Regions from separate parts of the Klebsiella electrica genome, predicted to be linked through region 1. Evidence: predicted binding sites of a transcription regulator. Region 1 holds the regulator's gene; the other holds the start of a gene.

Region 1 (7,258 bases):
AAGAGATCGATCTTGAACTGGATAACCTGCTGGTAGAACAGTACCGCCTGATGCAGCTTTGCGTGGCGCATGGCGACAGCGAAGTGGTCGATAAAGCATGGGGTTCACTGGTGCGGCGGACCAGCGCGCTGGAAGGAATGCGCGGCAACCTGATTATGGAATCCTCGCGCTGGGCGAAGGTGAACCAGCGCCTGAAGGCGATTAATACTCTTTCTTTAACCCTGATTACCCAGGCCTGCGAAACGTACCTGATCCAGAATTCGCGCCCGGAAATCGTCACCAATGATTACCGCGAGCTGTTTGCCGAACCGGTTGAAACCGTGCAGGACGTCCATCGACAGCTGAAAAGAATGCGCCGCTTTCTGACCTGGAAGGGGGAGCACAATACGCCGGTAACGATTTACAGCTGGGTTGGCGCCGCGACGCGCTATCTGCTGTTGAAGCGCGGCGTGGTCGGCAATACCAGGATTAGCCGGGTTGAAGATGAAGTGCTGCAGGGGGAAGTGGTGATAAAGGCGGGTTCCGCCGAGCATCATCATGCGATGGTCAACTTCTGGCGCACCTCCATTTCCTGCATCCTTGGGACGCTGTTCTGGCTGTGGACCGGCTGGACTTCCGGCAGCGGGGCGATGGTGATGATCGCGGTAGTGACGTCGCTCGCCATGCGCCTGCCTAACCCACGCATGGTGGCGATAGACTTTCTCTACGGTACGCTGGCGGCCTTACCGCTGGGGGCGCTGTTCTTCCTGGTGATTATGCCCGCCACGCAGCAGAGTATGCTGCTGCTGTGTATCAGCCTGGCGGCGATGGCGTTCTTTATCGGTATTGAGGTGCAAAAGCGGCGGCTGGGATCGCTGGGCGCGCTGGCGAGTACCATCAACATTCTGGTACTGGATAACCCGATGCAGTTTCAGTTCAGCCAGTTTCTCGATAGCGCGCTGGGCCAGATCGTCGGCTGTTTTCTTGCGCTGATGGTGATTCTGCTGGTGCGGGATAATTCACAAGCGCGTACCGGGCGTGTGCTGCTGAATCAGTTTGTTTCGGCCGCGGTGTCATCGCTGACGACCAATACCGCGCGTCGCAAAGAGAACCATTTGCCGGCGCTGTATCAGCAGCTGTTCCTGCTGCTGAATAAGTTCCCCGGTGATATTGCCCGTTTCCGCCTGGCGCTGACCCTGATTATTGCCCATCAGCGTCTGCGCGATGCGCCTGTGCCGGTAAACGACGATCTGTCGGCATTTCACCGCCAGCTGCGACGCACCGCGGACCATGTCATTTCCGCAGTCAGTGATGATAAACGACGTCGCTATTTCGCTCGTTTGTTAGAAGAGCTCGACGTTTATCAGGAAAAACTGCAGGTCTGGGAGGCGTCGCCGCAGGTGACGGAACCGGTCCGGCGGCTGGTGGAGATGCTGCGTAAGTACCAGCATGTCTTGACCAATAGCTAACCTGAACCGACGCGGAAGCGTCGGTTTTTTTATCACTATACTTAATCGTCGGGGATATTCGCGTTTCGTTCAGGGAAGCAGGGAGAGAACCCCGGCACGTGGATGCATGGACAGTATTGGCGGGTGACAATAGCGCGATGTTGACAGGGTGTGGGCGATGACTATCTATACATTTGATTTTGATGATATAGCCGATCAGCAGGATTTCTATCGTGAGTTTTCACAGAGCTTCTCGCTCAACCGCGAGCAGGTGAACAATCTGGATTCATTGTGGGAAGCCGTAACCGGCGGTCTGCTGCCGTTGCCGCTGGAGATTGAGTTTATTCACTTAAACGATAAGCAGCGTCGGCGCTTTGGCGCCTTGATATTGCTGTTCGATGAAGCGGAAGAAGAACTGGAAGGGGAGCTGCGGTTTAACGCCAGGCAGGCATAAAAAAGCCCCCGACAGGCGGGGGCAAGTCGTCGGACAAGACGACGAGGGTTTATTTGTACAACTCAGCGGTAGCGTGCCAGCTATCGCCGGTACGGGCTTCGATAATACGGTAGCTGCTGGCGCCTTCTTTTTCGGCTTTAGCCGCCAGTTCGTGGCGCATATCCATCGGGGCGCTGCCTACCTGTGAAACAGAGATAGTGCCCATCGACTGCAGATTTTGAGCTTGTTCCGCGTTGACCTGATGTACGGCGGCGCTGGCGCCGAAGGAGAGAACGGAAGCCAGGCCCAGGGATGCGATGATCATTGAACGTTTCATAATCTTTACTCCAACCATTTGTTGCAGCGGCGGGAGGCTTTGAATGGACCTGGGCCGCTGGAAATTATTCGTATTCAGTAAGTAACCGACAATCGTTACGTCTTATTTATAAAGCTCTGCCGTAGCGTGCCAGTGGTCACCGGTACGGGCTTCGATAATGCGATAAGAAGATGCCCCTTCTTCCTGGGCTTTCTTGTTCAGCATTTCATGCATACTCATCGGGGAAGAACTCACCGCGCCGACGGAAATGGTACCGATTGACTGACGGCCTTGCGCCTGATCGCTGTTGATAGAGTCAGCGGCGAAAGCGCCAAAGGACAGAACGGACAGGATGCTTAGTGCAGCTACAGTGGTTTTGATTTTCATGATGTTCACCTCGTCGAATCTTATTATTGAGGGCTCTTCGTTTCGTGACCCTCATCACAAAATCAAGTATACACTAATCACCAAAAATATTAATACTCTGCTAATTGTTATTTGAGTAAATAATTACAAAGAATTGTCTTTTTTATAACATATAAGAATTAGAAATGTCATTTACTCGCTACGCAACTCTAATATAGCGATTAAAATCATATGGATAGGGGATTTTGATGTTTTGTGCGCTTATGGCCGGCACATTCGGTAAAAGTATGTATAGAGGGCGAAAACCACACTAACTGTTAAAGAAATGCAATATTTTTGCAACGGCCCTCTGGCAGGAACCAGAGGGGGGGCCCTCAGAGTTCCTGTTCAAACAGAACGAGAATGGCGTCGTACAGATCTTTGACGGTGAAGCCTCTGGCCGGGGTCGTAAAGATGGTGTCATCGCCGGCAATGCTGCCGAGAATGCCTTCCGTTTTGCCGAGAGAGTCCAGCAGGCGAGCAATCAACTGCGCAGCGCCCGGGCTGGTATGGATAACCACGACGGCATCGTTATAGTCGATATCGAGCACGAGGTTTTTCAGCGGGCTGGAGGTCGTCGGAACACCAAGCTCGGCAGGCAGGCAATAGACCATCTCCATTTTGGCGTTACGGGTACGAACCGCGCCAAATTTAGTCAACATGCGGGAGACTTTCGATTGGTTGATATTATCGAAACCTTCTTCCTGCAGCGCCTGGACGATTTCACCCTGAGAGCTGAACTTTTCTTCTTTAAGCAGCAGTTTAAACGCTTTAACCAGTTCTTCTTGTTTTGCCGAACTTCGCATAAGTCACCCAATTATGGTGGTAAAAATACCATCATTATGCATAGAAATGAATTTTTATGCAAATAATCCGCAGAAGGATAAAGTAAATAATGTTATGAAGGGGGCATATTTTAGCAAATAACCCTGCTGAGGAACATGCCTTCATCACAGCGCGTAAATCACCGTAAAAGTAAACCAAATGTTATGAGAATGATGTTGTTTTGCCGAGCGAGCTGGGTGTATTGTAACCAACAGTCGATCCGGTACTACGCTTTGCTGGATGGTCAGTCTCAGGGATGAAAATGTGAAGCGGATGCATCGCTGCGCAACAGAACGCATTCTTCAACCAAACCTATTGTAATTGTTCATCTTGTGAATTAAGGTCCAGGCGACGGAGTAACGAAAGACTATATTAACCATAATAAGGAGTTTAGGATGAAAGTTGCAGTCCTCGGCGCCGCTGGTGGAATCGGCCAGGCGCTTGCCCTACTACTTAAGACCCAACTGCCTTCAGGTTCAGAACTCTCGTTGTACGACATTGCTCCGGTCACGCCGGGCGTGGCGGTTGATCTTAGCCATATCCCTACCGATGTAAAAATCAAAGGTTTCTCCGGTGAAGACGCAACTCCGGCGCTTGTCGGGGCTGATGTGGTGCTGATTTCTGCTGGTGTCGCCCGTAAGCCAGGCATGGATCGCTCCGATTTATTTAACGTTAACGCGGGTATCGTGAAGAACCTGGTACAGCAGATAGCGAAAACCTGCCCGCAAGCCTGCATCGGTATCATTACTAACCCGGTGAACACGACGGTGGCCATTGCGGCAGAGGTGCTGAAAAAAGCGGGCGTTTACGATAAGAACAAACTGTTTGGCGTCACTACGCTGGACATCATCCGTTCAAATACCTTTGTGGCTGAGCTGAAAGGTAAATCCGCATCTGACGTTGAAGTGCCGGTTATTGGCGGCCACTCCGGCGTGACCATCCTGCCGTTATTGTCGCAGATTACGGGCGTAAGCTTCAGCGAGCAAGAAGTCGCCGATCTGACAAAACGCATCCAGAACGCCGGCACCGAAGTTGTTGAGGCCAAAGCCGGTGGCGGTTCGGCCACGCTCTCGATGGGTCAGGCGGCCGCACGCTTTGGTCTTTCCTTAGTGCGCGCGATGCAGGGTGAGAAAGGCGTGGTCGAATGCGCTTATGTTGAAGGCGATGGCCAGCACGCGCGTTTCTTCTCGCAGCCGTTACTGCTGGGCAAAAACGGCATCGAAGAGCGTCGACCTTTCGGTAAGCTGAGCGCATTTGAGCAACAGGCGCTGGAAGGGATGCTGGATACGCTGAAGAAAGATATCGCTATGGGCGAAGAGTTCGTCAATAAATAACATGGCGATGCGATAAAAAACCGGAGCAGTTGAGTGGCTCCGGTTTTTTTATGGCGGTTAGTTGGTCGCCGGATATTCCTGAACAGCGATATGCAGCGTGATTTTTTTGTCATCGCGCATGATAACCACCGGAATTTCTGAGCCAGGGCGGATTTCCGCGACCTGGTCCATGGTTTCGAGGGCGGAGACCGCCGGTTTGTCATTCACCGAAATGATCACGTCGTTGGCGCGGATACCGGCCTGAGCCGCCGGACCATCCGGGGCGACGTCATTCACCACAATCCCCTGCAGCTGATCGATGCCGCCGCCCTGAGCATGCAGCGGCGCAATTTCGCGGCCGCTGATACCGATATAACCACGGATCACGCGGCCATCGCGGATCAGCTTATCCATGATCTTGGTTGCCAGCTGGAAGGGAATCGCAAAGCCGATCCCTTCCGGCGTTTCACCATCGTTGCTTTTATCAAATGACAGCGTGTTGATGCCCATCAGTTCGCCCAGTGAGTTCACCAGCGCGCCGCCGGAGTTACCGTGGTTGATTGAGGCATCGGTTTGCAGAAAATTTTGTCGCCCGGTAGGGTTCAGGCCAATACGACCGGTGGCGCTGATAATCCCCTGAGTAATCGTCTGACCGAGGTTGTAAGGGTTACCAATTGCAAGGACCACATCGCCGATATGCGGCACCCGTTTCGGGTTGATAGGGATGACCGGCAGGCCGGCGTTGGCGTTAATTTTTAGAACCGCCAGGTCAGTCAGGGTATCAGAGCCAACCAGTAAGGCTTCAAAAACGCGGCCATCCTGCAGGGCGACAATAATCTGATCCGCATCATTGATGACGTGTTTATTGGTCAGGATGTAACCACGCTGGTCCATGATAACGCCGGAGCCCAGAGTCAGCTGATTATGACTGGTGCTGTTCAGCGCGCGGTTATAGACGTTGACCACCGCAGGTGCGGCGCGGCGAACGGCAGAATTATAGCTGGCGGGCGATTCGTCCGCGCTATCGTACTGGGTCGCCGTCGACAGATGCCATTGACGCAGCGAAGGCATCAAGGCCAGAAGCAGGCCGCCGACGAGTAACCCCATGAGTACAGAACGTAAAAGCTTTCCAGGCATGATACCGGTATCGTTGATGGATGGACATGCGCAGCATAGCACGAGTTATCCGGACATCGCACGGCGGGCGATGTCCGGAAATACGCGTTATCGCAGCAACAGATAGATGCTTTCGTTACCGCGCACGATGTTCAGGGCGATGACAGCCGGTTTGCTCTCCAGCACTTTACGTAGTTCGGCAATAGAGTGCACGCGCTCGCGGTTAAGGCCAATAATGATATCGTCCTTATGCAGGCCAACCTGCGCCGCCGGGCTTCCTTTGTCGACGTTGTCGACGGTGACGCCTTTGGTGCCGTCTTTCATTTGACCGTCGCTCAGCGATGCCCCCTGCAGCGCGGGGATGATAAGATCGGCGCTGGCGGTAGACGAAGTGCTCTTATCCAGAGTGACTTCGACATCCAGCGGTTTCCCGTCACGCAACAGGCCCAGCTTCACTTTGGTGCCAGGCTCCGTCGTGGCAATGCGCGAACGCAGCTCGGCAAAGCTGCTCAGCGGTTTACCGTTCATGCTGACAATCACATCGCCGGATTTAATCCCGGCTTTCGCCGAACCTGAATTCGCTAAGACTTCGCTGACGAAGGCCCCGCGCTGAGCGTCGATATTCATCGCTTTAGCGATATCTGCGCTCATTTCCATGCCTTTAATTCCCAGCAGACCGCGTTTGATTTCGCCAAACTGGATCAGCTGTTGAGCGAGGGTTTTCGCCATATTACTCGGAATGGCAAAGCCAATGCCGATGCTGCCGCCGCCTGGCGCCAGAATCGCGGTGTTGATACCAATCAGCTCGCCGTTCAGGTTCAGCAGCGCGCCGCCGGAGTTACCCCGGTTGATAGAGGCATCGGTCTGGATAAAGTTCTCCAGCCCTTCAAGGTTCAGCCCGCTGCGACCGAGCGCGGAGATAATACCGGATGTGGCGGTCTGCCCGAGGCCAAACGGATTCCCGACGGCCACGGCGAAATCGCCAACGCGAAGTTTATCGGAGTCGGCGATGGCGATTTGCGTCAGATGGCTGGGATTTTGTAGTTGCAGCAGGGCGATATCGCTCTGATCGTCGCTGCCGACCAGCTTCGCATCGAATTCGCGGCCATCGTTGAGCTGAACGCTGATTTTCTGTGCCTGGCTGATCACGTGATTATTAGTCAGTACATAGCCTTTGGCGGCATCGATGATGACCCCGGAGCCCAGACCTTCAAAAGGCTGAGCCTGCTCCTGCGGCGCATTGTCGCCAAAGTACTTTTTCAACTCTTCCGGCATGTTTTGCGCGGGGGCGGCGGTCCCTTCAACCTGTACGCTTACGACCGCAGGCAGCACTTTTTCCAGCATCGGCGCAAGGCTTGGCAACGCCCCCTGGCCGGGTACCTGCGTGGGTAACGATGCCGTCGCCGTAGGTAAAACCGACAAC
Region 2 (7,258 bases), 1.0 Mb from region 1:
CGAAGTGCGTCAGGAGAACAACCTCTCCGCCGACGTCGCGCTGCGCCAGGACGAAGACGTGCTCGACACCTGGTTCTCCTCCGCGCTGTGGACCTTCTCCACCCTCGGCTGGCCGGAAAACACCGACGCGCTGCGTCAGTTCCACCCGACCAGCGTGATGGTCTCCGGTTTCGACATCATTTTCTTCTGGATTGCCCGCATGATCATGATGACCATGCATTTCATCAAAGATGAAAACGGCAAACCGCAGGTACCGTTCCATACCGTCTACATGACCGGTCTGATTCGTGACGACGAAGGCCAGAAGATGTCCAAATCCAAGGGCAACGTGATTGACCCGCTGGATATGGTTGACGGTATTTCTTTGGCCGATCTGCTGGAAAAACGTACCGGCAACATGATGCAGCCGCAGCTGGCGGAGAAAATCGCCAGACGCACCGAGAAACAGTTCCCGAACGGGATCGAGCCGCACGGCACCGACGCCCTGCGCTTCACCCTGGCGGCGCTGGCTTCGACCGGTCGCGACATCAACTGGGACATGAAGCGCCTGGAAGGTTACCGTAACTTCTGTAACAAGCTGTGGAACGCCAGCCGTTTCGTGCTGATGAACACCGAAGATCAGGACTGCGGCTTTAACGGCGGCGAACAGGTACTCTCCCTCGCCGATCGCTGGATCCTGGCTGAATTTAACCAGACCATCAAAGCGTACCGCGAAGCGCTGGATAATTTCCGCTTCGATATCGCCGCGGGCATCCTGTATGAGTTCACCTGGAACCAGTTCTGCGACTGGTACCTGGAGCTGACCAAACCGGTGATGACCGGCGGCTCTGAAGCGGAACTGCGCGGCACTCGCCACACCCTGGTGAGCGTGCTGGAAGGTCTGCTGCGTCTGGCGCACCCGATCATTCCGTTCATCACCGAAACCATCTGGCAGCGTGTGAAAACCATCGTCGGTATCGATGCGGACACCATCATGCTGCAGCCGTTCCCGGCATACGATGCGGCACAGGTTGATGAAGCGGCGCTGGCCGATACCGAATGGCTGAAGCAGGCGATTATCGCCGTACGTAATATCCGTGCGGAAATGAACATCGCCCCGGGTAAACCGCTCGAACTGCTGCTGCGCGGTTGCAGCGCTGACGCTCAGCGTCGCGTGACCGACAACCAGAGCTTCCTGCAGTCCATGGCGCGTCTGGAAAGCATCACCGTCCTGCCAGCCGACGACAAAGGTCCGGTTTCTGTCACCAAAATCATCGACGGCGCCGAGCTGCTGATCCCGATGGCAGGTCTCATCAACAAAGAAGATGAGCTGGCGCGTCTGGCGAAAGAAGTGGCGAAGATCGACGGGGAAATCAGCCGCATCGAAAGCAAACTGGCCAACGAAGGCTTTGTCGCTCGCGCACCGGAAGCGGTGATCGCCAAAGAGCGTGAGAAGCTGGACGGTTATGCCGAAGCGAAAAGCAAACTGATCGAACAGCAGGCGGTCATCGCCGCGCTGTAATCCTCCCGCCCCTTGCCGGCTGGCAAGGGGCGTTTTTATCCGCGATACCCGCTTGCGCTCCCCCCGCTCGCGATGTTATTAACAACACCATCCGTCATTTGCTATGAGTCATCGTATGAATACGAGCGCGACCATCACGGCGTCGCTGCGCCGCATCACCGCTGAAGATAATGCAGCTATCGCCAACGTTATCCGCCAGGTTTCTGCGGAATACGGCCTGACGGCCGATAAAGGCTATACGGTCGCCGACCCTAACCTCGATGAGCTTTTTGAGCTCTACAGCCAGCCAGGCTCCGCCTATTGGGTGGTTGAACAGGATGGTCGGGTGGTCGGCGGCGGCGGCGTTGCCCCGCTGGCGCATAGCGAACCGGATATCTGCGAACTACAGAAAATGTATTTTATGACCTCTGCCCGTGGCCAGGGGCTGGCGAAAAAGCTGGCGCTGCTGGCGTTAGATTATGCCCGCGAGCAGGGTTTCAAACGCTGCTATCTGGAAACCACCGCCTTCCTGAAAGAAGCCGTCGGGCTATACGAGCACCTCGGCTTCGAACATATCGACGGGCCGCTTGGCCGCACTGGTCATGTCGATTGCGAAGTACGGATGCTGAAAACGCTGTAAGCGCTCGTCCCCACCCGCCGCGGTTCCCCGGTCGCGCGATGCTTACCGGGGCTACGGCTCAAGGCGCGCGGTTTGGTAGCCCGGATAAGGCGCGTAGCGCCGCTATCCGGGAACAACGCATCAGGCGATAACCGGCACGCCGCTGTGGAAACGAAACTCCGCCTCCGGAGCATTAATTAACGCCGCTTCCGCCTCGCCAAGCTGGCGTATGCGTTCACTGATATCCTCTTCGGCAATCTGCTGTGCCAGATCGAGGTAATCCTGATAGTGCCGCGCTTCCGAGCGCAGCAGCGACAGATAGAACTTTTGCAGATCGTCATTCAGCCACGGCGCCAGCGCGGCAAAGCGCTCGCAGGAGCGCGCTTCAATATAGGCTCCGCAAATCAGCTTATCGATCAGCATCACCGGTTCGTGGGAGCGCACTTCTCTGCGTAACCCGCGGGCATAATGACTGGCGGTGATTTTGACGTACGGGATATCGTGGGCCAGCATCATTTCCCGCACCTGCCAGAAATGGTGCAGCTCTTCTTTAATCAGCAGCACCATGCTGTCCACCAGCTGACGGCCCCACGGATCGTCGGTCTGCGGCATGGTGCTTTTATTAATCCGTTTATGCAGCGCGACGAAATCCGGCTCGGGCCCCCAGCGGTAGGTAAAGTCCTCATACGGCTTCAGGCAGGCCAGCAGCTCGTCGGCCCCCTCTTTATCAGCAACATATTTACGTACCAGCAGCAACGCGTTTTGCGCCGCTTTTAGCTCGCAGACCATATGGTCAGTCAGCAGCAGCGGGAGATTTTCCGGCTTACGGGCTTCATCAATCCACGCCTGTGGGGTTGGGCAGTGCAGGAAGTCGCGTATGGGGGCGAGTATTTGCGGGTAGTCCATTGAGGTTCCTTGCTATACGGTAACGGCTGGCGGCCGTTATCGCATCCAGACAGACACAATATTATTGTTCAGGGTATAACGAGACGAAAACCCCGACAACATAGCGAACGATGTCAGCGGGGTTTCTGTGTGTAGCCAGCAAAGACGCGGCCTGAAGGATGACGTGCGGGTTTATTTAGTGGCGAACGCCGTCATCGTCTTCATCAACGAAATCGTCGTCATCTTCTTCATCGCCCTCTTCGCCGTTCGGGTCCTCATAGTAAGTGCCCCAACCGTCATATTCGACGTCGAATTTTTCCGCCAGAGTCATCAGCTGCTCAACCTGGGCATCAATCAGCTCCACCTTCAGGGCGCTTTCGCTCAGGATGTCACAGCAGATAACCACTTCGCCCTCTTCCACTTCCAGCTCTTCCGGCTCGGTCACTTCGTAGCCCAGCTTGAAGGCCTCGACAGCCACTTTCTCCAGCGTTTCGAAGTCATCGGCAGAGAGATGGTGTTCAATGGTGTACAACGCGTCCGGATCGCTGCCGTCTTCGAGCAGCTCTTCGATAATCAGACGCGTTTCTTCACGCTGTTCTTCCAGTAGTTCCGGGTTTGCCATGGCTCGTTCCTCATAATGTGCGGCAGATACTTCTATTGTCACATACCGCCGTGATTGCCTCCACCTTTGCGCGAAAGATTTGTGCAACGGGGTTGCAAATGAATATTCATACATATAAATTGAATTTTAATTCAATATAGGGCTTAAGCCATGTGAGGGAATCATGTCCGCGTTTTATCAGAAGCATTTTTTAAAGTTACTCGATTTTACCCCTGCAGAAATCACTGCCCTGCTGACGCTGGCGGCCAGACTGAAAACCGATAAAAAAAACGGTATTGAAATCCAGCATCTGGCTGGCAAAAACATCGCGCTCATCTTCGAAAAAGACTCTACCCGTACACGATGCTCTTTCGAAGTTGCCGCATTTGATCAGGGTGCCCGCGTCACCTATCTCGGGCCAAGCGGCAGCCAGATAGGCCATAAAGAATCCATTAAAGATACCGCCCGCGTGCTGGGGCGGATGTATGACGGTATTCAATACCGCGGCCATGGGCAAGAGATTGTTGAGACGCTCGCCAGCTATGCCGGTGTCCCGGTGTGGAACGGTCTGACCAACGAGTTTCATCCCACCCAGCTGCTGGCGGACCTGCTGACCATGCAGGAGCATCTGCCGGGCAAAGCCTTTAACGAAATGACCCTGGTGTATGCAGGCGACGCCCGCAACAACATGGGCAACTCGATGCTCGAAGCCGCGGCGTTGACCGGGCTGGATCTGCGCCTGGTGGCTCCTGAGGCCTGCTGGCCCGAAGAGAACCTGGTGGCGGAATGTCGGGCGCTGGCGCAGAAAAACGGCGGCAACATCACGCTGACCGAAGATATCGCGGCGGGCGTGCAAGGGGCAGACTTTATCTATACCGATGTGTGGGTGTCGATGGGCGAAGCCAAAGAGAAGTGGGCGGAGCGTATTGCGCTGCTGCGCGCTTATCAGGTGAATAGCGACATGATGGCGCTGACCGGCAATCCGCAGGTGAAGTTCCTGCACTGCCTGCCCGCCTTCCATGACGATCAAACGACCCTTGGTCAGCAGATGGCGGCGGAATACGGCCTGCATGGCGGCATGGAAGTGACTGACGAGGTCTTTGAGTCGCCGGCAAGCATCGTCTTCGATCAGGCGGAAAACCGGATGCACACCATCAAAGCGGTGATGGTGGCGACGCTGAGTAAATAGTCGTTCTCTCGCGGTATGTCCCGGATTGCGCGACGCTTATCCGGGCTACCTCTCCCGTAGCCCCGGTAAGCGTAGCGCCACCGGGGGATTTTTACGCCATCAGCATCTTCACTACCGCCTTACGCACTTTGGCCGGTTCGTCCACGGCACACAGCGGCTTATGCACTTCTCCCGGATAAAAGACCACAAAATCACCCTCGTTCAGAATGACGGTTTTCTCCTGTTCGCCGGCCGGCAGGAACGCAATATCTTTCTCCGCCAGCCAGTCGATGTCCGGTGCGCCGGCAGGTCGGGTGCTGAAGGTCATGGCTTCCTGACCGCGTAGCACTATCTGGATATCCAGATAGTGCGCGTGGTATTCCGCGAGGCGGGCGACAAGAGGTTCGGTCGTATCTTCCGAAATCATATAAAACACGTTATTACCGTCAATATCGTATTTGCCGGGCGGCGTCTCTTCGCTAACGTGCGCTTTAACGTGCTCAATCGCCTGGCGCAACGCGTCCGGCAGCCAGGCCTGCAGATGGTGAATGTGACCAACGAACATAATACCCCTCAAAGATAAAACAGCTTTTCATTTTTTGTTTTATACGCCCCTTGACACTACCATACCACATCTTTTTTGCGGTTTTTTGTACTGACGCAGACTTATCGAAGCAATCGTTTACCTGTTTGTGTACTAATCGCTTGATCCGAAATTTGAGCTGCGTATAATGCCGGTCGATTTGCCGGGAGGAAGCATGGTCTACTGCGTACGACATTCTGTTTTACCGCGTCTGAACACAGGCGCTGGCGTAGCGTTTTTCTTTCCGTTGCTCAATAAATTCTCGAAGCCCCTTATTTAAGGGGCTTTTTTTTTGCCCAGGCGTCAGGAGATAAACATGGCTAACCCGCTATATCAAAAACATATCATTTCCATAAACGATCTCAGCCGAGAAGACCTCGAACTGGTCCTGGCGACCGCTGCAAAACTGAAAGCCAACCCACAGCCGGAACTGCTGAAGCATAAGGTTATCGCCAGCTGTTTCTTTGAAGCCTCGACCCGTACCCGCCTGTCGTTTGAAACGTCGATGCACCGCCTCGGCGCCAGCGTGGTGGGCTTCTCCGACAGCAGCAACACTTCGCTGGGCAAAAAAGGCGAAACCCTGGCCGACACCATTTCGGTTATCAGCACCTACGTTGACGCCATCGTCATGCGTCACCCGCAGGAAGGGGCTTCGCGCCTGGCGACCGAATTTTCCGGCGGCATCCCGGTACTCAACGCCGGCGATGGCGCTAACCAGCACCCGACGCAGACCCTGCTGGATCTCTTCACCATCCAGGAAACGCAGGGCCGTCTGGAAAACCTCAACGTCGCGATGGTCGGCGACCTCAAATATGGCCGCACCGTCCATTCGCTGACCCAGGCGCTGGCGAAATTTAACGGCAACCGCTTCTACTTTATCGCCCCGGACGCGCTGGCGATGCCGCAGTACATCCTCGATATGCTGGATGAACAAGGGATTGCCTGGAGCCTGCACAGCACCTTTGAAGAGGTGATGGCAGAGGTGGATATTCTGTACATGACCCGTGTGCAGAAAGAGCGTCTTGACCCGTCGGAATACGCCAACGTGAAAGCGCAGTTTGTCCTGCGCGCCGCCGACCTCGAAGGCGCCCGTGACAATATGAAAGTGCTGCACCCGCTGCCGCGCATTGATGAAATCACCACCGATGTCGATAAAACGCCGCACGCCTGGTACTTCCAGCAGGCCGGCAACGGCATCTTCGCCCGCCAGGCGTTACTGGCGCTGGTACTAAATCGCGATCTGGCACTCTAAGGGGGAAAAAGAGATGACACACGACAATAAATTACAGGTAGAAGCCATTAAACGCGGCACCGTTATCGACCACATCCCGGCGCAGGTGGGCTTTAAACTGCTGACCTTGTTCAAACTGACCGAAACCGATCAGCGTATCACCATCGGCCTGAACCTGCCGTCAGGCGAGATGGGTCGCAAAGATTTAATCAAAATCGAAAACACCTTCCTCACCGACGAGCAGGTCAACCAGCTCTCCCTGTATGCGCCGCAGGCGACGGTCAACCGCATCGATGATTATGAAGTAGTCGGTAAGTCACGCCCGAATCTGCCGGATCGGATTAACAGCGTACTGGTCTGCCCGAACAGTAACTGCATCAGCCACGCCGAGCCGGTTTCCTCCAGCTTTGCGGTGAAAAAGCGCGAAAACGATATCGCGCTGAAGTGCAAATATTGCGAAAAAGAGTTTTCGCACTATGTCGTTCTGGCCAACTAATTGAGGTTGGTATTGGCAACCCGGCTCCCTATAATGGCCGGGTTCCATACGCGCTATCCTTCAAGCTGCTTCTTTGTCGGCCGTGCGGGCGCTTCGCCCCTTGTCGCGTCGATGCAACTCGAAGGATTTTGCCTCCCCATTTAATAATGCTGTTATTCAGGAGAACTCATGTCTAAAACTATCGCGACGGAAAAT

Evidence for each region. Region 1 encodes ArgR, which controls arginine synthesis, uptake and breakdown. Its sites were predicted from a motif close to ANTGAATAAAAATACANT; they were not measured.
Region 2: a site for ArgR is predicted at 3,725-3,742, ahead of argF (ornithine carbamoyltransferase). Genes of this name have one in related genera too.

The regions. Positions count from the first base shown of each region.
Region 1 is NZ_CP041247.1:477,050-484,307, forward strand. Features, by position in the region: gene aaeB (p-hydroxybenzoic acid efflux pump subunit AaeB) at 1-1,448, shown strand, start outside; gene Electrica_RS02285 (barstar family protein) at 1,606-1,881, shown strand; gene yhcN-B (DUF1471 family stress response protein YhcN-B) at 1,931-2,197, opposite strand; gene yhcN (peroxide/acid stress response protein YhcN) at 2,300-2,563, opposite strand; gene argR (transcriptional regulator ArgR) at 2,917-3,387, opposite strand; gene mdh (malate dehydrogenase) at 3,802-4,740, shown strand; gene degS (outer membrane-stress sensor serine endopeptidase DegS) at 4,798-5,856, opposite strand; gene degQ (serine endoprotease DegQ) at 5,944-7,258, opposite strand, start outside.
Region 2 is NZ_CP041247.1:4,735,076-4,742,333, forward strand. Features, by position in the region: gene Electrica_RS22600 (valine--tRNA ligase) at 1-1,501, shown strand, start outside; gene Electrica_RS22605 (GNAT family N-acetyltransferase) at 1,617-2,120, shown strand; gene miaE (tRNA isopentenyl-2-thiomethyl-A-37 hydroxylase MiaE) at 2,241-3,005, opposite strand; gene rraB (ribonuclease E inhibitor RraB) at 3,181-3,606, opposite strand; gene argF (ornithine carbamoyltransferase) at 3,770-4,774, shown strand; gene Electrica_RS22625 (YhcH/YjgK/YiaL family protein) at 4,866-5,318, opposite strand; gene Electrica_RS22635 (pyrBI operon leader peptide) at 5,512-5,616, shown strand; gene Electrica_RS29155 (pyrBI operon leader peptide) at 5,591-5,650, shown strand; gene pyrB (aspartate carbamoyltransferase) at 5,653-6,588, shown strand; gene pyrI (aspartate carbamoyltransferase regulatory subunit) at 6,602-7,063, shown strand; gene ridA (2-iminobutanoate/2-iminopropanoate deaminase) at 7,232-7,258, shown strand, end outside.